Regions from separate parts of the Weissella koreensis KACC 15510 genome, predicted to be linked through region 1. Evidence: predicted binding sites of a transcription regulator. Region 1 holds the regulator's gene; each other region holds the start of a gene.

What was found. Region 1 encodes Rex, which represses fermentation and respiration genes when NADH is low (regulators of the CRP and FNR family bind a similar motif). Its sites were predicted from a motif close to TTGTGAANTANTTCACAA; they were not measured.
Region 2: the regulator Rex is predicted to act here: its motif matches at 3,806-3,823, upstream of adhE (bifunctional acetaldehyde-CoA/alcohol dehydrogenase).
Region 3: the regulator Rex is predicted to act here: its motif matches at 8,414-8,431, upstream of adhP (alcohol dehydrogenase AdhP).

What each region holds. Positions count from the first base shown of each region.
Region 1 covers NC_015759.1:1,113,123-1,124,038, forward strand. Annotated here, with positions in the region: gene WKK_RS05360 (nicotinate-nucleotide adenylyltransferase) at 1-463, shown strand, start outside; gene yqeK (bis(5'-nucleosyl)-tetraphosphatase (symmetrical) YqeK) at 456-1,049, shown strand; gene rsfS (ribosome silencing factor) at 1,069-1,446, shown strand; gene WKK_RS05375 (class I SAM-dependent DNA methyltransferase) at 1,446-2,198, shown strand; gene WKK_RS05380 (nucleotidyltransferase) at 2,202-3,386, shown strand; gene WKK_RS05385 (YceD family protein) at 3,412-3,963, shown strand; gene mutS (DNA mismatch repair protein MutS) at 4,000-6,573, shown strand; gene WKK_RS05395 (redox-sensing transcriptional repressor Rex) at 6,657-7,292, shown strand; gene WKK_RS05400 (ABC-F family ATP-binding cassette domain-containing protein) at 7,357-9,294, shown strand; gene WKK_RS05405 (RecX family transcriptional regulator) at 9,309-10,109, shown strand; gene WKK_RS05410 (hypothetical protein) at 10,392-10,916, shown strand, end outside.
Region 2 covers NC_015759.1:890,330-901,245, reverse strand. Annotated here, with positions in the region: gene WKK_RS04320 (FAD-dependent oxidoreductase) at 1-576, opposite strand, end outside; gene adhE (bifunctional acetaldehyde-CoA/alcohol dehydrogenase) at 1,064-3,766, opposite strand; gene WKK_RS04310 (M13-type metalloendopeptidase) at 4,157-6,046, opposite strand; gene WKK_RS04305 (xanthine phosphoribosyltransferase) at 6,187-6,762, opposite strand; purine riboswitch at 6,841-6,937, opposite strand; gene WKK_RS04300 (quinone oxidoreductase family protein) at 6,981-7,892, opposite strand; gene WKK_RS04295 (SPFH domain-containing protein) at 7,951-8,769, opposite strand; gene WKK_RS04290 (hypothetical protein) at 8,783-9,124, opposite strand; gene deoD (purine-nucleoside phosphorylase) at 9,294-10,013, opposite strand; gene WKK_RS04280 (pyrimidine-nucleoside phosphorylase) at 10,061-10,916, opposite strand, start outside.
Region 3 covers NC_015759.1:532,164-543,079, forward strand. Annotated here, with positions in the region: gene addA (helicase-exonuclease AddAB subunit AddA) at 1-647, opposite strand, end outside; gene WKK_RS02550 (PD-(D/E)XK nuclease family protein) at 648-4,193, opposite strand; gene WKK_RS02555 (nucleoside deaminase) at 4,196-4,705, opposite strand; gene WKK_RS02560 (class I SAM-dependent methyltransferase) at 4,766-5,377, opposite strand; gene WKK_RS02565 (alpha/beta hydrolase) at 5,484-6,440, opposite strand; gene WKK_RS02570 (hypothetical protein) at 6,618-6,935, opposite strand; gene adhP (alcohol dehydrogenase AdhP) at 7,322-8,374, opposite strand; gene rplQ (50S ribosomal protein L17) at 8,720-9,106, opposite strand; gene WKK_RS02585 (DNA-directed RNA polymerase subunit alpha) at 9,142-10,086, opposite strand; gene rpsK (30S ribosomal protein S11) at 10,142-10,528, opposite strand; gene rpsM (30S ribosomal protein S13) at 10,557-10,916, opposite strand, start outside.

The DNA of each region.
Region 1 (10,916 bases):
AAATTCAACACCGCCACATGTTGATCCCAAAATGGCCATCGATGCATCTGATCGTGCCCAAATGGTCAAAGCAGCAATTTATGGTAATCAACATTTTAAGTTGGAACAGGCAGAGGTTAACCGTGGTGGAATTAGCTATTCTTATGACACTATGCGTTATTTAAATGAAATTCATCCAAATTATGATTATTACTTTATAATTGGTGGCGATGAGGTTGCTTACCTTAAAACTTGGTATAGAATTGAAGAATTAAGCCAAATGGTGCAATTTGTTGGGGTTAATCGTCCAGGACAAGAACATCCAGTGACTGATTATCCAGTTGAATTTGTAACTGTTTCTAATCTTGATATTAGCTCTACTAAAATTCGGCAAAGAATTAAAGAAAAACAAAGTGTTCGTTATTTAGTACCAGATTTAGTGGCGGCTTATATTGTAGAGAAGGGACTGTATCAAAATGAATAACTTAGAGTATCAAAAACGTTATTATCCTGGGACTCGTTTAGAATTACTATCAACCGTACGAGCTGCTTTATCAGATTATCGATATCAACATGTATTACGAGTTGAAACGATGGCCTTGAAGTTAGCGGAAAAATGGCAAGTCGAAGCTGAAATTGTTTCGATAGCTGCATTGATACATGATTATACAAAAGAACGTTCCGATGAAGATTTTATCGAAGCTATAAAAGAATATCATCTATCCACTAGCTTATTACCTTGGGGAAATAATATTTGGCATGGAGTTGTTGGAGCAGAAATGATTCGAAGTGAATTAGGAATTAATGATTCGATTATTTTAGATGCAGTCCGCCAACATACTACGGGGGCTGAAGAAATGACGCTCGTGTCACAAATTATTTTTATGGCTGATTATATTGAAAGTGCCAGAGACTTCCCCGGGGTTGATGAAGTAAGAGCTTTAGCATTTGAAGACTTAGCTGCTAGTGTTGGTTGGCAAGCCCAACATACATTAGAATATTTAATTAAAAATAAACAGAGGGTCTTCCCTTTGTCACTATTGACCTATAATACATGGTCAACCAAATAAGAATGGAAAATAAATAATTATGATTGAAACCACAATGATGAAAATGTTAGAAGTAGCTGTAAAAGCTGGAGGCCAAAAGCGGGCTGAAGATTTAGTGGCCTTGGACATACATGAAACTTCAATCTTTACTGATGTAATGTTGATTATGGATGCTCCATCAAATCGTCAAGTCTTGGCGATTGCTCAAGAAATTATGGATCAAATGAAAGAAGCTGGATTTGAAGTTCATCAACATGAAGGTCGTGATTCTGGGGAATGGGTTGTTCTTGATTTCGGTGATTTAACCGTTCATGTTTTCAAACAAGAAATACGTCATTTTTATGGATTGGAACAACTTTGGTCTGAACAAGGTGAAGAGATTGATATCACAGACTGGATCATTGAGGAAGACTTTTAATGGAAAATTATCAAACCTTTGCAAAGTTATATGATGAATTATTTGATGATGAAGCTTATGATGACTGGTTTCAGTATGCACAAAAAAATATTCAAAATCCGCAAGGTAAGATTTTAGAACTAGCTGGTGGTGCTGGGCGCTTAGCAATTCGCTTAATAAAAGCTGGCCATGATGTGACGGTTTTTGATTTATCCACTGAAATGTTATCTTTAGCTCAGGAAAATGCGCAAGCGGCTGAAGTGGATTTACCCTTGATTCAAGGGGATATGCGAGAATGGTCTGATTATCCAAATCATTTTCAAACGATTACTTCATTTGCTGACTCATTTAATTATCTTGGTAGTTTAGCAGAAACTAAAATGGCATTTGAACAAGTAGCTAACCATTTAGAAAACGGTGGACAGTTCTTATTTGATGTCATTTCACCATATCAAACCGATGAATATTATCCAGGATATATGTATAATTTTCATGATGATGAAACGGCTTTTCTTTGGAATTCATATGGTGTTGAAGGTGAAGAACATACGGTGGAGCACGAATTAATTTTCTTTGTATATGATGAGAAAATTGACGGATATAAGCAATTAACAGAAATTCATACGGAAAAAACTTATGAATTGAAAAAATATATTCAAGCCCTGGAACAAGCGGGATTTGAAAATATTAAAGTTACTGGTGATTTTGGTCGTCAAACAAAGCCTGATGAAAAAACACCACGTTGGTTTTTTAGTGCAAATAAGAAAGGATAGCTGATGCGAGCAGTTGGATTAATTACCGAATATAATCCTTTTCATGCTGGTCATGAATACCACCTCGAACAAGCAAAGGCGATGAGTGGGGCTGAAACAGCAATTGCTGTAATGAGTGGAAATTTTGTACAGCGCGGGGTTCCTGCGATGTATGATAAATGGAAACGAGCGCAGGCGGCGGTTCAAAATGGAGTGGATTTGGTTATTGAATTGCCGGTGGCTTTTTCAATTCAACCAGGTCCTTTTTTTGCTAAAGGTGCAGTTCAAATCTTGTTAGCTGCAGGAGTTGACACAATTGTTTTTGGAGCAGAGCACGCTCAATGGGATTTTATGAAATTAGCGCGAACAGTTCGGGATGTAACTACTCATTCTGATGAATTTCACAATTATCAGACAACTTATGCAAGTAATTTTAATACAGTTTTAATGGATAAGTTAGGCGTCACGATCAATGAACCTAATTATTTATTGGGATTAAGTTATGCATTAGCAGTGCTTGAATTGGACGCGCAAGATCAGGTTGCCTTGATGCCATTACAGCGTCAGGGGAGTGGATATCATGCTACACAAATTTCTGACGAAGACTTTGCGAGTGCCTCAGGAATTCGACATGTTTTAAAGAATGGGTTACCCAAAGAAAAATTAAGCCAACAATTGCCGACGGGCACGCAACAATTACTAATGGAGGCACCATTTTTAGATTATGAACCAAATATGTGGGATTTACTTCATTATAAAGTCTTAACGACACCGGTAGAACAATTGGAGTCTATTTATCAGTTAAATGATGGATTAGCATATCGTCTTCTAGAAACGGTTGAAAAGAATGCTGAGTCGAAGCAAATCGATTGGAATGTCTTTATGCAACAATTTAAAAGTAAACGATATACCTATAGTCGGCTGCAACGGAGCATTTTATACTTATTGTTAAATGTGAGTGAAATTGAAATGAAGGTTGCTTTGAAACAACCTTATATTCGACCCTTGGCTTTTAATGCTAACGGACAGTTATGGCTAAAACATGGGCGTAAAAATTTCACTTTGCCGATTATTGGTAAGGTTGATCAAAATAATTTAAAGGGTCTCTTAAAACTAGATTTTAGAGCTGGTCGTTTATATAATATGTTGCGAAGTAATTCTGATGAAAAACCACAAGATACTAAACGTCAACCGTATCGAAAACAATAATTTAAAATGAAGAGGGAGTAAGAAGATGAAATGGAATTTTAGTGAGTTATTAAAATATAAACAAGAACCAATGGAGTTTCAAGAAGAATTAAACTTAGAAGCCATGACCAAAGAAATGTTTGGGGATGTTATTTTGAGTTTGGAGCCTGTTCAAGTACAAGGTTGGGCACGTATGGAACGCGATGATGTTATTATCCATGCACATGTTACAGGACAACTTACAACACCTTCAACTCGTTCAGCTCGCCCAGTAGAATTTCCTTTGGACTTTATGATCGACGAAGTTTACATTCGCGAAACTGAACATGCAGATCGGTATGAGATTGAAGAATCTGTTATTTTAGTGAAAGATGATGTTATTGATTTTAATGAAGTCTTAGCACAATACATTTTCTTACAAATCCCATTGCAAATCTTGGCAGAAGGTGAAGAAGAAGAAGCTATGCCAACTGGGGATGGATGGGAAGTTATATCAGAAGATGATTACTTAGCCGAACAAGAAAATGGCGAAGAACAAGCTACTAATACGCCTTTGGCCGGTTTAGCTGACTTATTATCTGAAGATAAAGATAAATAAAAAATAGACCAATAATTAAGGACCAAGGAGATTTAAATGGTTAAAAGTAAAGAAACGCCGATGATGCAACAATATAATGAAATTAAATCACAGTATCACGATGCCTTTTTATTTTATCGTTTAGGCGATTTTTATGAATTGTTTAATGAGGATGCCATTTTGGGGTCCCAAATCTTGGAACTTACTTTAACTCAACGAAATAAAAATTCACCTAATCCAGTCCCAATGGCAGGGGTTCCTCATCATGCTGCTCAAAATTATATAGATATTTTAGTGGATAAAGGTTACAAAGTAGCTGTAGTGGAACAAATGGAAGATCCAAGTCAAGCCGATGGGATGGTCAAACGTGAAGTTGTTCAATTGATTACACCTGGAACGCGGATGAACGTGAATGGAGAGTCTGTTAAAGATAATAATTATTTAGTGGGAATTACGTCCGAAGATGCTAATCATTATGGATTTGCTTACACTGATTTATCAACAGGTGAAATGGCAGCTACTGATTTAATTTCAACGACTGCCGTCCTGAATGAACTCGCCCGTTTAGCGGCGAAAGAAATTGTTATTGATAAGATTTTGCCAGCAGATTTAACCGCTTCTTTGACGAATTTGGGTATTATGGTTTCAACGCAAGCATTAGAGACGGTACCAGATAATCAAGCAAATTTAGTGCAGGATTTATCAGATCTTAGTTTAACGGCAGCCCAAATTTTAATCACATATTTGCATACGACACAAAAACGAGCATTAGATCATCTTCAACCAGCTCGTGCTTACGAAGTTGCTCAATATTTAAAAATGGACCGGAATTCACGAGCTAATTTGGAATTAACGGTTAATTTACGCACACAGCAAAGAAGTGGTACATTGTTGTGGCTTTTGGATGAAACTAAAACTGCCATGGGTGGACGGCTATTAAAACAATGGATTGAGCAACCGTTAATTGATCAACAAAATTTAATGAGTCGATATGACAAAATTGAACAATTCATGCAGAATTTTTTGATTGAGAATGATTTGCAAAGTGCGTTAAAAAGTGTTTATGACTTAGAACGTCTGGTTGGTCGGGTCGCATACGGTAGCGCAAACGGCCGTGATTTATTGCAGATTCGTAATTCCTTACGTCAAATTCCTACTATTTTGGAATTATTGGAAGATTTAGATCCTGCCGTTTTTGGAGGGTTAATCAGTCAAATTGACCCAGTTACGGATCTTGAAGCGTTGATCTCAACGGCCATTATTGAGGCCCCACCATTGTCAGTTACTGATGGTGGGTTGATAAAGGCAGGTTATAACGATCAGCTCGATGCTTACCAAGATGTCATGCACAATGGAAAGCAATGGCTGGCTGAATTAGAAGCTACCGAACGTGAAGCGACTGGGATTAATAGTTTGAAAATCGGTTTTAATAAAGTTTTTGGTTATTATATTGAAGTTACTAGAGCGAACATTGATAAATTAGATGATAATCGGTATACACGAAAACAAACTTTAGTTAATGCCGAACGTTTTATTACCCCTGAATTGAAAGAACATGAGCAAAAAATTTTAGAAGCGGAAGAGAAATCTAGCCAATTAGAATATCAATTATTTACTCAAGTACGCGAACAGATTAAGCTTAATATTAAACGATTACAACGGTTGGCTAAACAAATCGCAACGTTAGATGTTTTGACTTCACTAGCTGATGTTGCACAAAAAAATCAATTTACGAGACCACGACTTAATCAAAAACAACATTTAGAAATTGTTGGTGGACGCCATCCCGTTGTTGAAAAAGTTTTGGGGCATCAAAGTTATGTTGCCAATGATATTATGATGGATCAAAATCAAGAAATCATGCTGATTACTGGACCCAATATGTCTGGTAAATCAACTTATATGCGTCAATTGGCCTTAACCGTGATTATGGCTCAAATTGGCTCGTTTGTACCTGCGCAAAGTGCTGATTTACCAATTTTTGATCAAATTTTTACTAGAATTGGGGCAGCTGATGATTTAATTTCGGGAAATTCAACCTTTATGGTAGAAATGTCGGAAGCAAATACGGCGTTACAAAATGCAACTAAAAATTCTTTAATTCTATTTGATGAATTAGGACGAGGAACGGCTACCTTTGATGGAATGGCCCTAGCGCAAGCTATTATTGAGCATATTCATCAAAATGTACATGCTAAAACGCTATTTTCAACCCACTATCATGAATTGACTAGTTTGGATCAAGAACTACCACAACTGTTCAATGTACATGTGGGTGCGCATGAAGAAAATGGAGAATTGATTTTCTCACACAAAGTTTTAGCGGGACCAGCTGATCAGTCTTATGGAATTAACGTTGCGAAATTAGCAGGTCTGCCTCAGACATTGATTGAACGAGCAACAGTGATTTTAAATCAATTGGAAACACCTGAGCAAACTAAAATTCCTGAGCTTGTGAAATTAACTGATGTTGCAGACTCTAAAACACAAATGTCATTATTTGATACATTACCTGACAATGATGAACAAAATAAAGTCGTTGAACGGGTTAAAAATGCCGATTTGGCAAATTCAACGCCTTTCCAAGCGTTGATGTTATTAAATGAATTACAAGAACTTTTAAAAAAATAATTGTTTTTTGTTTCACAAAGTTATGGGGATGTGCTACACTAATTATATATTAACTAAATTATATAAGATTAAGGTGAGTTAACATGACAGAACAAAAAATTCCTCGTGCAACTGCTAAACGGTTGCCCATTTATTATCGTTATCTCAAGTTATTACTAGATGAAGGAAAAACTAAGATTTCTTCCGTTGATTTGGCTGAAATTGTTAAAATTGATGCTGCGACCATTCGTCGTGATTTTTCGTGTTTTGGAGCATTAGGTAAGCGTGGCTATGGTTATGATGTCGCTGAATTAATTGAATTTTTTGCTGGAGAATTAAATCAAGATAATTTGGCTTCAGTTGCTTTGATTGGTTTGGGAAATTTGGGACATGCTTTGTTGAATTTTAAATTTCAAAAAACTTCTAATGTGCGAGTATCTGCTGTTTTTGAAGTTAAGCCGGAATTAATTAATACAATTCAAAGTGGCGTTCCAGTATTCTCAATGGATGAATTAGAAGAACAAATTGAGGAACAAAGGATTGATGTAGCAATGTTGACAGTGCCGGCTGATGCGGCTCAGACAATTGCAACCCGCTTGGAAGCAAGTGGTATCAAAGGTATTTTGAATTTTACACCAATGCGGTTAAATGTTTCTCGGAAGGTGCATGTTCAAAACGTGGACTTAACGAATGAGTTGCAAACGTTACTTTATTTTATCGATAATGATATAAGTAACTAAAAAAAATATAAAATGAGGCTCAGACGATTTTTGTCTCAGCCTCTTTTATTAAATGGAGTTAAAAATGATAATTTTACAAGCAAATGATGTCAGTCGACGCTTCAATGGCGTGACTTTTTTTGAACACTTTTCGCTGCAGATTCAAGATCGATCCCGAATTGGTTTGGTCGGACGAAATGGGGCAGGAAAATCTACATTACTAAAAATTTTAATTGGTCAGGAATCACCAGATGAAGGGGTTGTTTCTTCTAAAAAAGGATTAAAGCTAGCTTATTTAGCCCAAAATTCAGGGATGGACTCAACTTTAAGTGTGTATGATGAAATGTTAGCCAGTTTTAAAAAGGTGCAAACATTAGAACAACAGATGCATCAAATGGAATCAAAAATTGCTAATACGACTGATTATGAAAGTGAATCTTATCAAAGTCTACTTACTGAATATGATCAAATTCAGCATGATTTTGAAGCTTTAAATGGTTACGGATATGAAGCAACTATTCGTGGCGTTTTACATGGATTTGGGTTTGACGAGTCGTTTTATTCACAAAAAATTTCTGATCTTTCCGGTGGTCAACGAACTCGTTTAGCGATCGCAAAGCAATTATTAGAGAAACCAGATCTTTTGGTACTGGATGAACCAACCAATCACTTGGATATGCAGACTTTGGCATGGTTAGAAAAATATTTACAAAATTATCAAGGAGCACTGCTAATTGTTTCGCATGATCGTTACTTCTTAGATCGAGTAGTAAATGAAGTTTATGAGGTACATTCTGGAGTTTTGGATCATTACCAAGGAAACTATAGCCGCTATATGGAGCAAAAGATTGCGAAGATTACAGCAGAGCAAAAGGCGTTTGATCGGCAACAAAGTGAAATTGCTAAATTAGAAGACTTTGTTAATCGTAACATTGTGCGAGCTTCAACCACAAAACGAGCTCAATCTCGACGTAAACAACTTGAAAAGATGGAAGTTTTGGATGCACCTAAAAATGAATCAGGGGTAGCACATATTACTTTTCAAGCTGCTCAAAGTTCAGGGAATGAGGTCCTTCAAGTTGAAGGACTGAGCTTGGGTTATCAAGCAGATAAGGTACTATCCCAAAATGTGAATTTAGCGGTCAATAAACAACATGCCGTGGCTTTAGTTGGACCAAACGGGGTTGGTAAATCTACTTTAATCAAAACGATCTTAGGTAAATTAGCACCATTAGCGGGAACGTTTAAACTGGGTGCTAATGTTACAGTTGGTTATTATGATCAAGAGCAAGCAACGTTAGATCCAAAGAAGACAGTATTAAACTCTGTTTGGGATTTACATCCTAAATTACCGGAAAAAGATGTACGATCTATTTTAGGATCTTTCATGTTTACGGGGGAAGATGTTGATAAAAAAGTCACAGCACTTTCTGGTGGCGAAAAAGCACGGTTATTACTAACCGTGCTTTCGATGAATGAAGATAATTTCTTGATTTTAGACGAGCCGACCAATCATTTAGATATTGATTCACGTGAAGTCTTAGAAACAGCTTTAAATGAGTATAATGGGACCATTTTCTTTGTGTCACATGATCGTTATTTTATTAATGAGGTTGCAACTGAAGTTGTTGAATTATCTGCAAATGGAACGCAATTCTTTGACGGTGATTATGATTATTATTTAGAAAAAATTGAACAAAGAGATGCCCAAATGGCGCTCGAAAATGAAGTGACTGCCGAACAGGTTAGTGATGATGCGACACCAACATACCAAGCTACGCGTGAACAGCAAAAAGAGCTTCGTAAAAAAGAACGCGCCGTATCCAAAGCTGAAGCAGCAATGGAAGAAATTATGGAGCAGATGGAGCCATTAGAAACAGAATTGAATGATCCTGCTAATGGTTCAGATTTGGGTAAATTGACCGAATTAACACAACAAATAGAAGCTTTACAACAAAAATTAAATCAACTTGAAGAAGAGTGGACTCAGGCATCCATGGATTTAGAAACCTTTCAAGCATAAAAAGGAAGTTTTAAATGGCTGAAGTAACACGTGTCACTCAGACAAAAAAGAACCAACGTTATAATATCTATTTAGATGATGAGTTTGCTTTTGCTGTGGCAGAAAAAATTTTAATACAATTTAATTTGTTCAAGGGGACCAAAGTTGATGATGAATTAAAGGCTACAATTATTGAAGCTGAATATAATCAAAAGGCTTACCAAAAGGCTCTGACTTATGCTGCTAATAGTCTGCATTCCAAGCAACAAGTTCGAACAAAATTACAGCAGGCTGATTTTCCTGTTTCAGTAATTGAACAAGCAATTGAACGTTTAGAACAATTGGATATTATTGATGATCAACAATTTGCGAATGAATATGTTCAAAGTCAGATTCGACGCGGAAAATTAGGTCCACGGGCTATTAAATTTAATTTAAAAAAATATGGGATTGATCAATTTATAATTGAAGATTTACTGGTTGAATATGATGAAACGCTACAAAGGGAGAAGTTATCTGAATTAATAGATCCTTTATTTCAAAAATATCGCCGTGAATCAGCTTTTATGGCAGATCAAAAAGTGACGCAAAAGCTGTATCAAAACGGATTTGATCAACGTCAAATCAAACAAGCGTTACAAGATTATCATGCCGAGACTCCCGTCGATGAAGAACAGGCTCAAGAAAATTTTGAGCGAATGATGGAAAAAACAGCTCAAAAATATCAACATCTTACTGGTTGGGATTATCAAAGTAAGGTTAAGGCAGGAATGTATCGACGAGGCTTTGATCTAAGAAAAGTGGATCAATGGTTAAAAGAGCATCGTTCTGATTAATTTGGTAGTTCAGGTGATGGTTTATCAGACTTAAGCAAAGTTTCTGTTTAACCTAATAATAGGCACAAATAGATACTAAAAAGCTAGTTATATAAACGGTTAAACTAACGATAGCTATAATTAGGTATAACTTAATTCGTGCTTTTTTACGTATAATCTGCGTGGAATTTGTGCTTAATTACGTGCTTAAAAATTATAGATTTGCCCGCTGGCATGTTCGCTTTGACTTAATTGTTGAAGCGATTTTTTAAGGAGTAGTATACAACAATTAGGAGGATGGGTATGGATGTTTTAAAATGGATATTAATGATTACTATTATTTTGCAATATATAATTATGGGATCATATCAAATATGGATTAAATTTCCGCACAAAAGAAGAATAGCCAGAGGAATAATGTATTTTATAACCGGCATTGCACTTGTGGTAGTTATTTATATTTACTTATCAAATAAATCAAATTCAGACGGAATAAAAAATATTATGTCTTCATTAGTTACTTTACTAATTACATTGTTTCCTTTGTTCAACGTAAAGGGTAATGGTATAAGAGATGAAACAAAATGGCGTCAAGACTTAAAATCATGGATTAGTAGTGATTTGGATAAATCGAAAGGTAAAATAGAATTAAGAAGATTATTACGTGGAAGTGTAAGTCCAGAAGCCATCAGATTTGTTTATGTTAATAAAAAACTAAGTTTTAAAAATGCAGAAAAAGAGATAATTAAACCTCGTTTTTGGATGAACCCTAAAAAGGAAGTAGATAATGAAGGTAAAACAATAGGCTACATAGGATCTTGTTTTTGG
Region 2 (10,916 bases), 220 kb from region 1:
ATTACGAAGTTGGTTCGCTTTAGCCAAAATTCTACGTTCATCCAGTAGTTCACCAAGAATTTGAACCCCCAGATAACCGCCACCAACCACAACGAGCCGTAATTTTTGCTGTCGAATATCTTCATCTAATTCAATTGCGCCTTGCCGAATGACTTCTTCTATATGTACTCGCAGAGAAGTTGCTTGGTCCAAGCTCCAAAACGGAAAACCATATTCATTCACTCCAGGAACATCAGACCGTGCCTCAACACCACCAGCCCAAATCAACTTATTATAATCCACCTGTCCTATCGAGGTATGAATGATATGTTGATTTGCATCAATATTTTCAACCCGTGCTGTCACAATCTTAACGTTTTTTTGATGCATAAAAAGCTGTCGTAAATCAAATTGTACGGCGTTAGGTTCAATCCGCTTAGTCGCCACTTCATGTAAACTCGTACGGTACGTGAAAAAGGGATGCTCATCAATCAAAACTATTTCATATTCTGATTTTTGATTAAATTGGTTAGCTAATTTACGAGCCGTCATAACTCCAGCATAACCAGCTCCAACAATTACAATACGCTTCTTCATCAGTTTCCCCTCGCTCATTCTCACTTTAAAATACTGTCGCTTAAATTTAATAAAGCATTTTAGATCATTTTTAACTTTATATTTACGGATAATAACGTTTAACTTTTATCCCATTTCAATCAATTCGTTTAAGCCTGATTCTAACGTAACCTTTTTCTTTTATTTTAACGTATTTCAGACCGAAACGGGGATTATTATATGAGACAGTATTGATTTTCAATAATCTAGGTTCACAAAGGACCTAATCATTTTAATCATAACGTTTCAACCTTAAATTTAGCATCTTTTAACATTTAATAATGAGCACTATATTTCATCATATTTTAGTCTTTTATTATGATAAAAGAGGCTGGAACAAAAGCCCCAGCCTCTCTCTAATATGTTCAAAAACTCAAGGTTTTATCTCAACTTCACCCAAATTGGTAAAATGCGATTATTTAATCAGTTCCTTATATGAGCTTTTTAGCATTTTTTGATTCTTATTTGATTAGAATTGATCCATCAAAAGTTGACGAATTTCTTCCAAACGTGGTTGACGAGGATTTCCTGGAGTACATTGGTCGTTGTAAACCAAATCCATTAACTTATCAACTGATCCTTCTAAGTCTTTCTTAGAAACTCCGTTACCTGACAAAGTAACATCAATATCCAATGCATCAGTCAATTTCTTGATTTCAGCTAACAAAGCATCAACCAATTCGGCATCAGTTTGTCCCTTCAAACCAAGGTAACGAGCAATATCAGCATAGTCCTTTTGGGCTGTATAAGTTTCATAACGTGGGAATGGTGTACGCTTAACGTTACCAGTCACCGCATTAAACTTAATAACATGTGGCATTGCAATTGTGATAGCCAATCCGTGTGGCAAACCGAATTCTCCACCAGTCTTGTGAGCAAGTGAATGATTTACTCCAAGGAAAGCATTCGCAAATGATTGACCAGCCAAAGTTGAGGCGTAGTGCATCTTAGTACGAGCTTCACGCCCTTCAAGTGTTGGGTGACTTGGATCATAATTGTATGATGTAACTAAGTTTTCAAAGACTAACTTAATTGCTTGCAAAGCCCATGGGCGAGTGAATTCTGAAGACATTACTGAAACGTATGATTCCAGTGCGTGTGACAATGCATCCATTCCTGAATAAGCAACTGTACGCTTTGGCACCGTCATAACAAATTCTGGATCAACAATCGCAACTTGTGGTGTCAATTCATAGTCAGCCAAAGGATACTTAACGTGAGTTTCATCATCCGTAATGACTGCGAATGGTGTCACTTCTGATCCAGTTCCTGATGTTGTTGGAATAGCAACTAATTGGGTTGAACTAGCTTGTTCAAACTTAACAATTCGCTTACGGATATCCATAAACTTTTGTTGCAACTTTCCAAACAATGACATCAAAGCTTGATCATCTTCCAAGATGCCTGGGTGAGAAACTGAATACTCGTACAAGAAGCGAGCAATCTTACCGGCATCCAAAGCTGATCCTCCACCTAATGCAATCACAGTATCTGGCTTAAAGGCTGCCATTTGACGAGCAATATCAACGGCTTGGCTGATAGTTGGGTCAGGGCGTACTGTTCCATACAATGACGTCTTCACTGGTGTAGCACTTAAATTAAATTGGTCTAAGATCTTATCTACAAAGCCAAATTGAACCATTCCAGGATCAGCAACAATAAAGGCACGTGAAACGTTTTCTAAGTCTTGTAAGTAAGTAATTGAGTTTGATTCGTAGTAAATATCCTTAGGCAAGCGAACCCATTGTGGACGATTACGACGACGGGCAACCGTCTTGATATTTAGCAAATCGTAAGTTGAAAGATTGTGTGACAATGAATTCTTCCCCCATGATCCAGTACCAAGCGTCAATGATGGACGCAAAGCATCAGTATAGATATCTCCAACACCACCAATTGAATCTGGTTGGTTAACCAAAATTCGTGATGCTTCAACAGCGTCAGCATACTGCTTTACAAATGGGTCATCTTGCGCCCCAATTTGGATAGCAGCGTTATGTCCAGCACCTTGGTAGTTCAATAATGCGCGAACAATTTCAATTCCTTCTTCACGTGAACCAGCTTGGTAAACTGACAATAATGGGCTAAGCTTTTCTGATGATAAGGCCTCACCGATATTTTTCTTATCAAGTTCAAACATCAAAACATCTTTGTCAGCAGGAACCTTGATCTCTGCGCGCTTAGCGATGTTTTGACCAGACATTCCAGCAACTGGACCTTGAACCCCGTAACCAGAAGCATTCTTGACGAAGACTCCTTCAGCTAGCTTTTCGTGATCCTTAGCAGGTACCAAGTAAGCACCTTGCTCTTGCATTTGCTTCATGAAGGCAGGATAAACTTCCTTAGCAACAACAACTGAGTTTTCAGTAGCACAGATCATTCCGTTGTCAAAACGCTTTGACAACAACAAGTCTTCAACAGCCCGCTTAACATCAGCAGTTGCATCAATATAAACAGCTCCGTTACCGGCTCCAACACCCATTGATGGGTTACCTGAAGTCAAGGCTGCGTGAACCATTGAAGGACCACCAGTAGCCAAAATTGAGGCAATTCCTGGATTCTTAATCAAAGCAGTAGTTCCTTCAAGTGAAGGCTTTTCAATCCATTGAATGAAGTTTTCTGGCGCTCCAGCAGCAACGGCAGCATCATAAACGATTTTAGCTGCATGTGCTGAAGACTTTTGAGCTTGTGGATGGAAAGCGAAAACAATCGTATTACGAGTCTTTGCTGTCAACATTGATTTGAAAATTGATGTTGCAGTTGGATTAGTCGTAGGAACGATTCCAGCTAAAACCCCAAGTGGAGCAGCTAATTCAACTTTACCAGTTACACGATCTTCATTGATGACACCAACAGTCTTGTCATTCTTGATTGCATTATAAACTGACTCTGAGGCGAAGCGATTCTTAGTATCCTTGTCTTCCACTACTCCACGGCCTGTCTCTTCAACAGCTTCGTGAGCTAGTAGCAATGAATTTTCTGAACCAGCTAAGGCCATCGCAGCAACAATTTTATCAACTTGTTCTTGCGTATATGTTGAAAACTCTACTGCAGCTTTCTGGGCCTTTTCAACTAATTCCCCAGTCATTTTAACAGCGGCGTCCATACGCGCTGCTTTTTCTTCGGGTGTTAAGACTTTTTTTGCTTTTTTCGGTGCTTTTGTTTCAGCCATGTTAACTTCTCCCATATATGTTCGCTTATTTATTTTCATTTGTGTATTTATTAACAATGTTAATTATATCAAGTATAATCTTTTTGTCAACACCAATTCAGCATGATAATCAACGCAAAGTGCTGATTAAATAAGGATTAGAAGTAGAATTTGTGAAACGTTTTAATTTGATAGCGCTTTCATTAACATTTTCACCCACTCGTTATTTTTTAAACTTTGTGAAATAAAATTCATAAAGTGGATAAATAAAATTCGTATATTTAAATTAATTTGGACATCTAGTTCAAATTTTTAAATATTTTACCCAAACCTAATTGACCATCGTAGGCCTTCTTTGAGGTTAACCCCTACAAAAAAAGCTAAGGTCATATTGCCTTAGCCTTTTTATTTTTACCAAATTTGAATTCGTTGCGCTGGATCTCGCCACATCTGATCTTCCTTCTCTACATCGAAAGTTTGAAAGAACTCATCAAAATTAGCAACTTGTACATTAACCCGCAATTTGGCAGGTCCGTGTACATCGACGCTAGCCATCATCTGCATAAATTCAGGACGTGCTTTCATCCGCCAAATAGTAGCCCAATTTATGAAAAATGATTTAGCTGAAAAATCAGCATCTCGTTTTGCAGCTGCTAATGCTGCAGATAAACCACCTAAGTCAGCAACATTTTCTGAAACAGTCAATTTACCATTAACTTTAACCCCATATGATTCCAAACCATCAAATTGATCAATTACCGCTTGGGTTCGTTCTTCAAAGGCAGCATAATCTTCAGGCAACCACCAATTATTTAAACTTCCATTTTCATCAAATGACGCTCCATTAGTGTCAAAAGCATGCGAAATTTCATGGGCAATAACTGCCCCAATTCCGCCATAATTGGCTGATGAACTTTGTTTTAGATCATAAAATGGCGCTTGTAAAATAGCTGCTGGAAAGACAATTTGATTTTGTTGGGGATCATAATAAGCGTTAACCATATGGGCTGGCATATGCCATTCCGTTCGGTCGACAGGTTGATTCCATTTAGCCCATTCATATTGAATTGATTGTTCACTCAAAGTTTGGAAATTATCAAACAAACTCTTGTTTTCATCAATCACCTTATCATAGTAACGTTGTGGTAATTCATTTGGATAACCAATATGTGCCACAATCGTATCTAACTTCTTGATGGCTTTTTGACGCGTCTGTTCTGCTAACCAACTATTATTCTCCAAACGTTCCTTATATACATCAATCATTGTGGAAACTTTCAATTCTACGTCTTTTTTAGCATCTGACGAGAATTTATTTTGAGCATACCATAATCCCAGTGCTTGACTGTATGGTCCTGCTGCCAAATAATAAGCTGCCTTTTTAGTTGAACTAGGTTCAGGTGTCCCACTAATAATACGGCCATAGGCGCCACCCATGATACGCATTTCATCGGTCAAGACGCTAGTATAGTCCAGCATTGCATCAATCAATAAGTGTGCTTTCAATAATGGCCAAGCTTCTTCAGAATAGAACTGATCAGCATTTTGCCAGAAACGTTCCTCTGGCACAATAATCTGATCCGGTTGGCTTCCAATCATTTCCTGCATAAAATCTGCTAAAGGCAAATTCGGTACCAAAGCCTTAAATTGATCCCATTGATAAGGATGATATAACTTGGCATATTCAGCATTTTCTTCATTTGATAATACATATTTGGCAATCCGAGCATCCAAAGCAATATTTTGATCCAATAAGGTTTGGGCTTCGGTTTCTGTGTAACCAAACTTCATTAAAATTGGTAATGTGGTTTCACGATAAGCAGCTAATAGTTCCGCCCCTTTTTCATGCCCAGGTTCATAATAAGTTGTGTCAGGTAAAATCGTTCCCAGTGCATCAGCCCATAAAACATTGGTCCGAGCATCTTTAAAATCAGGTGCGATCCCAAATGGCATGGCATTTGGCCAAGCTAGTTTTTCAAAACGTGCAATATTTTGGGTATATTCATCAAAAGAATTCAGCGCCGAAATTTGTTGAAGAATGTCTTTAACTGGAGCTAATCCCACTTCATTACGCCGAGCTTGATCAGTAGTTAAATGATGTAATTTAATGAAATTTCTTAAAACGACATCATCTGGTAAATTTTCACCAGCTTGCCATTGATCAGAGGTTGCTAACATTAGCTCCTCAATTGCATCACTAAGATCATTAAACCCTCCTGTTCGGGGCTTGTCAGCTGGAATTTCAGCTTGTTCTTCCCATGTACCATTAATTGCTGCATAAAAATCATCTTGTTTTCGCATTTTTTCACCTTTTCTATCCGAACTGTATGTCAAATTATACGCTCTTTACAGTAAATAAAAAACGACCCTTTTACGGCTAACAAACAAGCTCCAAGTACGTCGTTTTTTTATATCATCTAGTATATTGTTTTTAATTTAAGCTATGCCTCAGCAAAGATAACTTTACCATCTTCAAAAGCTTGAATCCGTGCAAGAGACTCGACTTTAAGCCCTTGCTCATTCAAGAGCGCTCTTCCTTTTTGGAAGGTCTTTTCAATGACAATTCCCGCCCCAACTACTTCGGCTTGGGCAGCCTTAGCAATTTCTAACATTCCTTGGACCGCCTGACCATTTGCTAAAAAGTCATCAATCAATAGAATCCGTTCACCCGCTTGAATAAAGCGCTTATCAACGATAATATGATTAGTTTCTTGTTTCGTAAACGAATATACATCAGCAACATAATTATCATCCGTTAAAGTTAGTGACTGCTTCTTACGAGCAAAAACCATCGGAACATTTAAGGCTAATGCGGTAAAGACTGCCGGTGCAATCCCAGATGATTCAACCGTTAAAATGCGATCAATTTTTTCATCTTTAAATAAACGAGCAAATTCTTGTCCCATAGCTTCCATTAAGGCAGGATCAACTTGATGGTTCAAAAAATTATCTACTTTGAGGACTTCCGTCCCAATGACACGACCATCTTGCTTAATTCGTTCTTCTAATAACTTCATTAATCCAACTCCTCTAATTTCATATGCGTTAATATCCGGATTTAATTTAAAATAAAAAAATGAGCCCATAATTGAATGGACTCATCCCTTAAAACTAGTAGTCCGCAGCTTAGGTGCAGGTAGATCTCGTTAGCCATTCTCCAACGATTATACTAGGTTAAGTTTATTAATCTGATTAATACAATATAAATTAAAATCAACAATTAAGCAACCTTAATTTACTCTGTAAACTTTAAAACTGTTTTTCCATGCAAAGTATGTTGTCGTCCGACCACGTGAGCTTGCCTAATATTTTTTTCCGTAAAGGGCAGAACATCCCCCAAACGAATTTCAACCTGCTTCTTCGCCAATAAAGCTAAAACTCGTTCCAACGTAGGCCGTTTAATATCTGCATAAACGGACTCAACATCGGCTCCACTTTGTAATGTTTCTGGGATCATACCTAAAGTTTTCAAACGTCCATGCATCTTTAACACTTTAACGGACTTTTCAGTCATCTGACCACCAATGGGATCTAAGATGGCATCAAACGGTGCTAATGATTCCCAACTCAGTTTATGATAATCTAAAACTTCCTCTACCCCTAAACTACGCACAAACTCAAAATCATCAGGACTAGCTGTCGCAACAACTTGTGCGCCTTGTAGTAAAGCTACTTGAATCGCCATAGCACCGACTTGACCTGCCCCACCGTGAATCAAAACTCGTTCACCGGCTTGCACCGCTAGTTTTTCAATAATCATTTGATATCCTGTTGCAGCCCCTAAAGCAGCCGCCACGGCTATCTCATCTGAAATTTCATCAGGTATTTTCGCTAAGGCTGATTGTGCTACTGGAACCATTTCTGCATAAGTTTTTAAATGTCGAGTTGCAACTACTCGATCCCCAAGGTTAAAATCGGTTACCTCAGCACCAAATTCCATCACAGTTCCCGCTACACTAGATCCAGGAATGACTGGCCAAGTATCATTAGGCCCATATTCTCCCATGACGTATTTAATATCATATGGATCAATTGCCACTGCATTATTTTGTACTAAAATTTGTTGCTTGCCCAGAACAGGAATATCGACATCTTGCATTTTCATTTCATCGACATCACCAAATTGTTCAATCTGAATTGCTTTCATTATAAAGCTCCTTTCACCTTAAAACGGTCATTTTTAAATGATTTAATTATTATAGTTACTAATTTAATTGATCTTTTAACAACTTTCCAATCACCGGAATTTGTCCATATTCGTGAGCTTGATCACTGGGAACCACTACCGTATTAGCAGGGTTTTCGCCCAAAGTCTTAAAAGCTTCAATGGACTGATTTTGAAAATATTTTTGATCGGCGCTTTTCAAAGCTTCTTGAATAGTATCAATTCTATATTTTTCAGCATCAGCCCGTGTTTTAGTTGCGTCAGCCTCTGCCTTAGCTGTCGACATCAAAGCATCATTTTTTGCCTTGGTCGTTAAATCAATCGAACGAGCTTGCCCTTCGGCAGCAGCAATTGCAGCAACCCGTTCTCGATCAGCCGTTAATTGTTTATCCATCGCTTCTTGAATGGCTCGTGATGGAGTTAATTCATCAATATTAATTCGATCCACATTAATGCCATAAGTATTAGTTAAGTCACCAATCGCAATACTTAATTCTTGATTGATGAGCGCTGTGGATCCCAATGCTTCATTCAATTCCATTCTTCCAATGATATCGCGCAGATGTCCCCGAACCAATTGAGCCATTGATTCTACAGAATCTGTATTCTCATACATGTACTTAACCGCATCAGTCACATGATAATTCAAGGTAACACTGGCAGAAACATCTGCATTATCTTTTGTTATCACAGAATAGTTTGGCAATCTTAAAGGGCTCATTGCCATGCTAACACGCCGAATTTTTTGAAAAATCGGTACGTAAAATTGAATCCCAGAATCAACCGTGACGCTGTATTTTCCTAAATTCTCTCGTAAGCCTACATTGTTTTGCGGTACGATCTTAATTCCAAAAGGCATTAATGACTCCATTCTAACTAGTTTGACTAGTTCCCACTTGCTTAATTATTAAAACATTCCCTTTAGCCCCGATTACCATATAATCGGATGTAGAATTAATTGTATTTCCATCAGCCAACCGATAACGATAGTTAATACCATCAACTAAAACCAACTCATGCTCTCGATTAAATTTGCGCCCAGGTATCCGTTTGGCTTGAAACTGGCGGGCCTCAAAAGTATCCTCAAATTTAGCGGCCATTGTTTCTTTCAATAGATTTACAACATAATCTTCAGGTGCCAAATGCTGACTTTTTGCATCAGCCTTAATTTGTTGATAAATTTCATCCGGTAGCTTTAACATCATTTCTGTCATTGCATTTCCCCTACATTGCCATCTTAAATTCAGTATACCATGCTTAAATTTGTTCAATTCCCAAATTATTTTAAGTTACATAAATTGATTTTTTGATTAAAAACGACCAAGTACCGCATTTTATCGATACCCAGCCGTTTAAACAAAATAACGTATTCCAACATTTTAATTATGCTTCGTCATTCTTAATGGCTGTTTCCAAAGCCACCTTCATCATATTAGCAAATGAATTTTGTCGTTCTTCCGATGACAGTGCTTCGCCGCGGAAAACGTGATCTGAACAAGTTAAAATATCTAAGGTCTTAATATTTAGCTTGGCTCCCAATAGATATAAACCCGCAACTTCCATTTCTGTCCCTAAGATTCCATAGTCAGTCAACTTTTGCATATCAATTTCATCATTGTAAAAACGGTCAGCTGCAAATATATTTCCAACCGTCACTGGAATATCTAAATCTTTGGCGGTATGGTAAGCCGTACCTAGTAATCCAAAATCCGGCAACGTTGAATAATAAATTCCTGGGCCAAAAGTGTTTGCAATTACTGATGAATCAGTTGAACCACCGGAGGCCAAAACAACATCACCCAAATTTAATTCAGGAGCCATACCGCCAAAAGAACCAACACGCATGATAGTTTTAACACCATACTCTTTAACCAACTCATTGATATAAATTGACATTGATGGAATTCCCATCCCAGAACCTTGGACTGAAATACGGTGACCCTTATATTTACCCGTAAAGCCTAGTGCTCCCCGTACTCCATTGACCTGTACCACGTCATCTAAGAAAGTTTCTGCAATATACTTAGCCCGTAAAGGGTCACCTGGTAATAGGACTGTTTCGGCGTAGTCGCCCATCTTTGCTTCATTGTGTGGAGTTGCCATAATTAGTTTCTCACTTTCGGTTTACTTGATATCAATTTAGTTATTTTTTATTTAATAATTTTATGAATTAACGTCGGAACCTTAACTGCATCACCTACAACCAGATGTTCCTTTAAATAATCCATAATTTCAGTTATATCTTCTTTTTCCGTGGCAATGGTCATCAAGCTTTCACCCTCAGTAACTGCATCACCCAATTTCTTATGAAGTGTAATGCCAACCCCATAATCTAAAACATCATCTTTTTTAGTTCGGCCACCGCCAAGTCGCATCGAAGATATTCCAACAGCATCAGCATCTAAACGGCTAAGATATCCGGTCCTTGGAGCAGTCAATTCAACTTCAAATTTAGCGTGAGGCATCAAATTATAATTTCCTAGGACTCGATTATCTCCACCTTGCGCAGTAATCATTTCACCAAACTTGACTAGAGCTGAACCATCTTCAATTGTTCTCATCAACATTTCACGAGCCGTTACTTCATCATCCGCTTTTTGAGCCATTACTACCATGGGTGCGGCTAAGGTGAGGGTCACTTCCAACAAATCCTTAGGTCCTTGCCCTTTTAATGTATCCAAAGTTTCCTCAATTTCCAGAGTATTACCAATTTTATTCCCCAAAGGTTGGTTCATATCGGAAATCACTGCTTGCATCTGCATTCCAGCTTCTTTGCCAATTTTAACCATGATTTGGGCTAAAGCTTCTGCTTGATCCTGTTCCTTCATAAATGCTCCAGATCCAGTTTTAACGTCTAAAACTAGAGCATTATTCCCGGTAGCCAATTTCTTCGACATAATTGAAGCAGCAATCAAAGGAATTGAGTCAACGGTTGCGGTCACATCTCGTAGGGCGTACATTTTCTTATCAGCTGGTGCAATGTTTCCCGTTGCTCCAATAATTGCA
Region 3 (10,916 bases), 580 kb from region 1:
GGTAACACCGTTTCAACATATAACTTTGATCCCAGAAAATCACCTTCAATAATATAATTTTCACTAAGTTGATTTAACCAATCATCGGTATCTGGTCGGGCCATTGCAAAATCAAATAATTGAAAAATAGCCGTTTGTAGAGGAGTATCATTCCCATTTTTATCAATAAATTGTGTCGATAAATCTAAAAAATCTTTATTATCAACAAGATTATAATTTTGTTCTAAAACCTTGGCTAAAATTTGCTGCATTGCTAATTTCTTCTCAGCATTATCAGCGATCCGAAATTGTGGATCTAAGTCAATTGCATAATGATATTGCTCAATGAGTCTCAGCGCAAAGGCGTCCACAGTGGAAATATTAGCAATTTTTATCAATCTTAGCTGTTTCATTAAATGACCACGTTCTGATCCTTGCATGTTTTTCAGACGGTTACGTATTTCTTTTTCTAAACGCTCTTTCATTTCTGCTGCTGCAGCTTCAGTAAAAGTTACAATTAGAAATTCATCAATATTATCACCATCTAATAAACGTGTTAAAACACGTTCTACCAACACCCTAGTTTTACCAGAACCAGCTGATGCTGAAACTAGAATATTTTGTTCTCGTGTCTCAATGGCAGCTTGTTGTTGTTTAGTAAATTGCATCTACTTACCCTCCTGCTCCAATAATTTGGCTTGCATTTGCTTCAAAGCTTCTGGTGCTTTCAATGATTTTAAATCCCGATACTTATTATTTAACATAGCATCAAATTGAATTACATCCCGATAATCCGTATATTGAAGTCCATTATGGGTTCCTTGTCGATATGGTGCAATTGGGAATTTACCTGCCAAAATTTTACCAGCTAATGTCTTAATTTGGGCTTTATTATATTTTAAAAGTGTCTCTAATTTTTCCGAAGTTACTACATCCGAATTTGCCTTGAATTTTCCGTCTGCCTTTCGTTCAATTCGATAGGGAGTGTCATCATTCATTTCTAATTGTTCAATAAATCCTTCATCATCTTCAATCAATCCTTGATATTTAAGTTCCTGTTTGGATTCTTGAACAGCCGTTTGTTGTTGGAATTGATATGTTTCTTGGCCTGTTTGGACAAAAGGCTCATGAATTTCCCGTTGTAGTTCCATAAAATTAGCAGCTTGCACTTTCATACCATTAGTCTGATTTAGATTCATTGCCTCCCAATAAGTAAGGAGTTGTAATTCTAGTCCATTAAATGCTTCTGTATAATTGAATTTTCGTTGTTTAGACTTATAATCGATAATTGCTAAATAATTTTGATCACGTTGGCTATTATGAACCATATCATATCGATCAACTTTTCCTCTAACTGTTACCACATTTTCACCCATCTTAAACTGTAAAGGTTTCAGTAACCCCTGACCAAATGTAGTTTCAGTTCCTTGAGTTATAATACCAGCACTTTCACGCTGACCACGTTGCATATTCACTAAGGCATAATGCACCCGTTCGGCTAAATTACGCGTGATAAATTCAAACCGCTTACTAGTTGTAAAAATTTCAAATGTTGGATCATCAGCTGCTAAAATCGATTTCAATGTTTGTGTTTCTAATTGCTCCAAAGCCTCATTTGATAACGCGCCCAATGGTTCCTTTTTTAGCTGTATGAATACTTTTTCTAAAATGGCATGCATTAATGAACCTTGTTCACCAGCCGTTAATTCCATTTCAGAACGTGGCTGTAATTTCAAACCATAATGTAATAAAAATTCATATGGATTTTTAGCATACGTTTCTAAACGTGAAATGGAAGTTTTCAATTCAGTCCCAAAGAGAGCTTGAACTAAAGTCTTCTCAATTTGTTCACTTTGATTTCGGTAATTCAAGGAAGTTAATAATTTTTTGTATTTTTGAATATCACTAGTATCTGGATAATTTTGTTGAACTTCATCTAACGCATTTTTCACCAATTGCCAACCAGCTGCCAACGGTTGCTGATTTTGTTGTGCAATTCCAGCCGCTAAAATAAATTGAGCCCGAGCACTGGCGATCGTTCCGGTTAGTTGATCTAATTCTATTAAGTCTTTTTGTTCATCAGTTAAATAACTAATCTGTTGTATGGGTAACTGAAAAGCACGTTGAAGACGCTCAACATATGTTGAAGGTTTTAACTTACTATTACCATCTGATGTTGGAAACGACCAAATAATTTTTCGTTCTCCAATCATCATCGCTTGATATAGATTCAAACTATCCTGAGCCATCAAAATGTCAGTGGTATCTCGTAGTTTTTTACCATCTGGTAGCTGTTTTTGTAATTTTTTACGATCTAAGTCCTGCAAAAGTGACTTTTGATGAACAGTCGCTGGTAAATTAATATTGGTAGCACCAAAAATAATCACATTAGGCACTCCAACCAACTGAACCATTCCTGTTTCCGTTACTAACACTTGATCCATTGCAGCGGGAATTCCAGAATACTTAGCATTACTAAACGCGGCCATCAAGGCTTCATTTAGTTCTGATATCGTTAAACTTTGTTGATCAAAAACCGTTACAGTATCATCTAATATCGCCATTAATTGATTCCAAACTTGCTCCATTTGTTGTGCTGCAGCCATATCACCATTAGCTACGGCTTGGTCTCGCCAAACCAAAATTCGCTGATCCACACCTTGATCTTTCAGGAATTGATACAATTGCTGCACCATCTGACGGACGTTAGGGCTTTGGGATAATTGAGTTAAAAATGGTGCAATTTTTTGAGAGATTTGATCATGAATCAATGCTAATTGCGCATCATTTTCACTAGCCCGCTGGCGTAAACTTTCTTCACTATTCTCGTCGATTTGATAATCATATTTCCAGACTTTTGGATCAATCCATCGTTGACCAAAATAATTCTTTGAAAGAGCAAAATTCTCAGTAATTGCCAGCGCCTCTCGATAAGCTTTTATATCTGTATCTTTTGGAATTAATAACTCCGTTTTAAGCAAGTTTAAAATTGAATTTAATGAATATTGAGGACTCAAATTAAGCAACTGTTTAACAAAAGCTATCAATGGATGATTCGTCATCATCTGATCATTATCAAGATATAGAGGCAAATTATATTTAGCAAAAATAGCCGGTATTATATTTTGATATTGCCCCAGATCTGGTGTCATCAATACAAAATCACGGTAACGTGCTTTTTCATTGATAATCTCGTTATGAAGTTTTTGAGCAATTTGCTCAATTTCTTGATACTTAGAAGTCGCCCCCCATAATTCAATATCATCATTTTTAGTTGGGGCTGGAATCCCATTATGTTCATATTCAATCCAAAAATCAGAAATACCTTTTAAGCCTGATTTAACCGGACGTTCTTGATCAATCGCCTGAATAACAACTGTTTGAAGATAGCTTTGTGCAGCCGCTTGTAGTTGTTGTGCCAATCTTTTAGGAGCAAAAAACAATTCATTTTCATCTAAATTATGATTAAGATGTGATGCCGAACCATTTTCACCAGGCAAAGCGATAGTGACCTCGGCGCTCATAGCAATTAATGCTTCAACTACGCCCACTTCTGATGGAGTCATTTGTGAATAACCATCGATATAAAAATATTGTGATGACAAATCTACCTCGCCCCGCAATAAATATTGTTTTAGAACGCCTAATAAATCACTATTCAAAAATTGATTGCGCTGCCCTAATTCATCGTCTAAATTTGTACCAATCAAAACTAAGTCTAATAATTTATTTTGCAGAACAGGCTCATCATCAAGGTTATCGGCCATTGCCTGGACCTCATCCCATGTTAGCCCAGCCTGCTTTATTTCTTGGATTTGACTTGCCATTTGGCTAATAAAACCTTGCTTATTCAATAAGTTACCATATAATTTCAACTCAGTTTGGTGTTCATTCAAAAGGCTTTGAATTAACATTACTAGCGCTTCAGGTGATAAATTTGCTCTTTGATATAACTTGGTTTCGTTCATATAATACCAAGCTAATCTTGACAAGGAGAAAACTTGAACCTTAGGAGTTACCAAAGCTGATCCACTCCTATGATCGAGTTGCGCCAAACGCTTTAAAACATTAATTTCAGTTTTGAATTTTATTTTATTTGGTACTAAATAAAAAAATTGACCATCTTTTTTTGATTGCCGTGTTTTTTTAATCTTTTCTAATAAGGCTAATTCTCGATCTTTAGTACCATCACCAAACAAAATTGTTAATCCCATAATTAATTTTGATCCTCTCTTTGACGTCGCGCTTTTTTAGCAGCCTTTTGTCGTATCCGAATAGCTTTAAAAAAATCTTTCATTAAGGTACTGGCCTCTGTTGCCCTAACCCCTTGATGCACCTCTACCTGATGATTTAATCGATCATCTTCCAATAAATGATACATTGAATGTACTCCACCGGCTTTATAATCTTCAGCTCCATAATATACCGTCTTAATCCGCGCTTGTTGCAATAAACCTGCGCACATTATGCAAGGTTCAACGGTGACAAACAACTCTGCTTCGGGCAAACGCCAACTTTTTTGTTGCCGGCTAGCTTCTAAAACAGCTTGAAATTCGGCATGTTGACTTGGATCTTCAAACCGTTCACGTAGATTGAAACCACGCCCAATAATTTGACCATCTAATACCACCACCGCTCCAATTGGGACCTCACCTAAGGCATAAGCTTTTTTAGCTTCCACTAAGGCAGCCCCCATGAAAGTATGAATTTGTTGTTCTGTTAACATTAACATTTCCTCCATCAATACCTGGTAAAAAAGCTAGGCCAATTTGACCTAGCCTTTATATTATTGATTACGTATACTTTCCAAAATGTAGTAACCTTTATTTTTCGCAATAGTTTGAACGTTTCCAAAAACATTTTCCATGAGCTTTTTAGCAGATGGCGCCCCTTGCTTTTTCTGTAAAACAACAGTCAAAGTTCCACCTATCACCAGATGTTCAATAGCATGAGTTAACATTCCATTTACCACCTCTTTACCAGCACGCACCGGTGGATTAGTTAAAATAGCTGCATATTGGTCTGTTACATTTTCATATTGATCCGATTGAATTACTTTAATTTGAGACATTACTTGGTTTTTTGCAGCATTTTTTTGTATTAAAGCCGCTGCTCGCTCATTAATTTCAACTGCATCAAACTGCCGATCAGGTAAAATTTTTGCTAAGCTAATTGCTACTGGTCCATAACCAGCACCTAAATCTAAAATTTTACCTGCTGGTAAATGATCATGATTAAAGCTTTCCAACATTGTGCGGGTTCCAAAATCAACGGTCTGACGTGAAAAAACGCCAGAATCAGTGGTAAAAGTTAGGTTATGTTGAAACATCGGAAATGACCAAGCTTTTTCGTCATGTTCGATCGTAGGATTCTTTGTATAATAATGTTCTTCTGTCATATTTATCCACTCTCATTTAGTCATTGTTTACTACTATCTAGTATAACAAATGCCACAACTATCGGTGATTAAAAATTTGATAGATTAAATATAGATCGTTAACTTATTATTGTTTTATATAATTATTTAGGAATTTTTCGACCTTTTGTTCATACTTTTTAGTTAATGTAGCATATGATTTAACATGCTCAGCATTAGGAACCACTAATAATTGTTTTGGCCCTTTTTGAGCACGATAATTATCATATACAAATTTTGTTGGTACAAACGAATCTTCCGCACCATGAATAAACATCATTGGTCGATTATTTTTTGCAAGATATTGACTCACCTCTCCTTGCTTATATGAATACCCAGCAAAAATTTTAGAATACAATGATACCACTTTTACCAAAGGTTTCGCCAACCATTTAGGCAAATGATACATGGAATTGGCTTGGAACAATAATTCTTCACTAATTGAATTGTACCCAGCATCTTCGACATAGGCCTTCACTTGTTTAGGTGGATTCATCCCTGATAGCATCATAGTAGTTGCACCACCAAGTGAAGCCCCCATCACAACAATTTGTGAATCATTACCATTTTCTTGAACAATTTTTTGTGTCCATTCTTTAGCATCTTGGGCTTCTAAGAAACCATATCCAATATATTTACCACCTGACTTACCCGCAGCCCGATTATCAATCAATAATACATTGTATCCATTCTTATGAAACATCGCCGCATAGGGCATCATCGCTTGATGATCCACGCCAAAACCATGAATGACTAATGCTGTCTTTGTCGTCGGTTGGTCGGCCTTAACATAGTATCCTTGTAAATTAGTTCCATCATGAGCCTTAAGATTCCACAGAGCTTTATCATAGCTTTTCCAATCTTCTTGTTGTTGATATAAAGGTGCTCCAGCTTTTATGGACTTACCTTGGATAAAGGACTTATTTGCGCGCACCTCAGCTACATGAAAAAAATAACCACCTGCAGCTCCAAAAATAATAGCAATAACTAAAATAATACTAATAATCCAACGCCAAGGATGAAATGATTTATTCTTAACTTGCATGATAGAATCTCTTTTCTATTTGTTTTTTTTACATAAATTTGGATAGTCGAAATAAAATATATTTTACCATTCCTAAACTTAAAATACTATATATGAATAAAATTCCAAATAAAAAATTATGGCAAATCATAATTGAATTACCATAATTTGATATGAATGTTCAATGTGTTCAATCCACTAAAAATACTTATAAAATTGCAAACCTAGTTCCCGGCATAAGGTTTCAAAAGCACAAGCAAATCGATTTCGATCTTCATAGTTTTTAAAAACTAATTTAAATCCATCATCATTCGGATTACAACTAATTCGATAAGTACGGCTATCATGAATTCGGCCCAGATAAATAACACCATTTTGCCGTTCAATCGCATGCATGGCACACAGGATATCATTAATTAAGCAATCCTGAATAATATTAGCTTGTTTAAATAGTAGATATATTTCTTTGTGAATTTGTGACGTGTTCTCTCGGTACTGCATTTCGTTTCCTGCCATGACGCCCTCCAAAACTAATTGATGAATGCATTTCTGTTTCATAAGCATATCATGAATAGTAGGTTTAACCTTAATTTTTTCAATTGATAAATTCTTTTATATCCAACTGTATTTTTACATATAAAAGCGTCCACAACCTCGTCTTTGAGCCATTTATACGTCACATTAAATTTATACTATCTTTTCTTATTACATAAATTGTTGCTATGAATTTATTCATCTAAACCGAACAACTATTACTAATTAAAAATTATAATTTACAATTAACATTTTAAATTAATCTAATTTATTAAAACATTAATAACAATTTATTAATATTTCTATTAATTATAAACAAAAAAATTGTAGCTAAATCGCTACAATTTCATTTTAAAATTAAATTTATTTTACAAAGTAGTAAAGTCAATTACCTTACGTCCAGTAATTGATCCTTGCTTCATTTCATCAATAACAGAATTGATTTCTGAGAATGGAACTTTTTCAACGATTGGGGTAACTTTACCTTCAGCCCCAAATTGGAAGGCTTCTTTCAAATCAGCACGCGTTCCAACTAGTGATCCGCGCACTTCAATTCCATCTAAGACGGTCTTAGCAATATTCAAAGACATATCACCTTGTGGTAACGCAACTGCAACCAACTTACCCATTGGACGTAAAACATTGACCGCCTGTGAGAATGCTGCATCGTTAACTGCTGTCACTTGAGCATTGTGAACACCACCAGTTAGTTCATTCACACGAGCGACAACATCCTCTTTCTTACGGTTAACCAAAACTTCGGCTCCGTTAAGGCGAGCGGCTTCAAGTTTATCATCGTTTCCATCAATAACGGCAACATGAGCTCCAAAGACGTTATGTGCATATTGAACGGCCAAGTTTCCTAGACCTCCAGCCCCATGGACAGAAACCCATTGTCCTGGCTTTGTTTCCCCAACCTTTAATGACTTATACATTGTCACTCCGGCACAAGTAATTGATGTTGCTTGAACTGGATCAAGTCCCTCAGGAACTTTAACAGCATACTTAGCATTAACCACACATTGTTGAGCCATTGCACCATCAACTGTATAACCTGAGTTACGAGCATTACGGCAGAAAGTTTCATTTCCAGAAACACAGTAATCACAAACTCCACAAGCATCATAGAACCAGGCAATTGAAACACGATCACCAAGCTTCAAATAATCACTTGCACCTTCACCAAGCTTAGATACTCGACCGACTCCTTCATGACCAATAACCCGACGGAATTTACCGTTTTGAGTTCCCATCTTATTAGGATCACCAAAATCTCCAGCAGCAACATGCAAATCAGTATGACAAATACCTACATATTCTACGTCAACTAGCGCTTCTCCAAATGCCAAGGAACGTGGTTCCCAGTCATCAATCAAATCAACATATCCATCATTATTTTCGCGAACAACTGCTGCTTTCATTTTATTTCTCCCATTTCTTGAATAACATTTTTATTTTATATGTGAATGTTTTTACATATATTATTGTAATCGTTTTCTTGTCGTTTGTAAATGATTTTATTTGATTTTTATTATGTAAGCAAACTATTTTCAACCATATACATATACATTAATTCACTTATTTCAAAATATTAAACCGAATGAAATTATAAAGTTTAATTGTACAAAAAAAACCTCACAAATTATTAAACGTGACCCAGCATGGGGCCATTCAACCTAGACTAAGCCTAGTGCCACCATCATAACGGTTTATGTTTAATAATTTGGAGATTTTAAAGAATGTTTATCGATTTTGGCGCTAACGTATTAGTCAACCAATTCCAAGATAACCATTTGTGCAGCGTCTCCACGACGTTGTACAGTCTTTAAGATACGAGTGTATCCACCCGCGCGGCCTTCAAAACGAGGTGCAACTTGATTGAACAAGTATTGCAAAGCGTTTTCAACCTTAACGTTATCGTCTTCTGTAGTTTGTACATCAGCAACAACATTACGCAAGAAAGCTGCAGCCTTACGGCGTGAAGCCAAGTCTCCGTGCTTTCCCAACGTAATCATCTTTTCAGCAGTCTTACGAACTTCCTTGGCGCGAGCCTCAGTTGTTTCGATACGACCGTTGATCAACAATGATGTTGTTAAGTCACGTAACAAAGCCTTACGTTGTGAGCTTGTACGTCCCAACTTACGGTATGACATGAGTCATTCCTCCTTCTTTGGTATTATCTGTTTAATTAATCTTCCTTACGGAATCCAAGACCCATCAAAGCAAGTTTATCTTGGATTTCGTCAAGTGACTTCCGACCGAGGTTACGAACAGACATCATCTGTGTTTCTGTCCGGTCTACTAACTCTTGAACAGAGTTAATTCCGGCCCGTTTGAGACAATTATATGAACGAACTGATAAGTCAAGCTCTTCGATTGGCATCTCAGTATGCTTAGGCGCAACAGTTTCTTCCTTGTCGACCATCACTTGAGCCTTAACTGCACGCTCAGACATTTCAACGAATGCGTTCAAATGTGATGAAAGAACTTGTGCAGCTAAAGAAACAGCTTCTGTTGGAGTCAATGAACCATCGGTCCAGACATCCAAAGTGAGTTTGTCAAAATCATCACGTTGACCAACACGAGTGCTTTCAACTTGATAATTTACACGTTCGATAGGGGTAAAAATAGAGTCAATTGCAAGAACGCCGATTGGCAAATCTTCATGCAATTCCTTATTTTGATCAGCCGAAACATAACCACGACCACGTTCAGCAGTCAAAGTCATGTGCAAGGTAGACCCCGCTGCAACAGTTGCAATGAATAAATCATCATTTAAGATGGTTACATCACTGTCTCCAGTAATATCGCTTGCGGTTACCGTTGCTGGTCCAGCGACATTAATTTCAAGTGTTTTTTCCTCATCACTTTCGATCTGTAATGAAACTTTTTTCAAGTTCAAAATAATTTGCGTAACATCTTCAACAACCCCTTCGATTGTTGAAAACTCATGCAAAACAGAATCGATTTGTACAGAATTGATCGCTGCTCCTGGCAATGAAGATAACAATACACGACGCAAAGAATTTCCAAGCGTTGTTCCATAGCCTCGCTCTAAAGGCTCAACTACAAATTTACCGTAATTGTTACTATCTTCAACAAGAGTGATCTTTGGGTTTTCGAATTCAAGCATATTGTTTGTTACCCCTTTCATCAAAGCTTAGCTGTGAACTAGTTGCAAAGCGCAATTAGACACGACGACGCTTTGGTGGCCGAGAACCGTTATGCGGTACTGGAGTTACGTCTTTAATAGAAGAAACTTCCAAACCTGCAGCGGCCAAAGCACGGATAGCAGATTCACGTCCTGAACCAGGACCCTTAACAGTTACTTCAACTGTCTTCATACCATTTTCCATCGCTCCCTTGGCAGCAGCCTCAGATGCCATTTGCGCAGCAAATGGCGTTGACTTACGGCTACCTTTGAAACCAAGAGCACCAGCAGATGACCAAGCAACAGCGTTACCTTGAACATCAGTGATCATTACGATCGTATTGTTGAATGTTGCGTGAATATGTGCAACACCACTTTCAATATTCTTTTTAATATGACGCTTACGATTATTACGACCTGCCATGAATATAACTCCTTTCTACAGATATTAATTACTTCTTTTTACCTGTAATTGCAACAGCTGGGCCTTTGCTCGTGCGGGCGTTGTTCTTGGTATTTTGACCACGAACAGGCAATCCCTTACGATGACGAATTCCACGGTATGATGCAATTTCTTGTAACTTCTTAATGTTCATTGATACTTCACGACGTAAGTCACCTTCCACCTTGATTCCATCCGCGATTGCGCGAATTGAATCTTCTTGGTCGGGTGTCAAGTCACGAACACGTACGTCTTCAGAAACTCCAGCTTCTGCCAAAATCTTTTGAGCAGTAGTGTTACCGATTCCGTATACATATGTCAATGCGATCACGATACGCTTATCGCGAGGCAAATCTATTCCTGCAATACG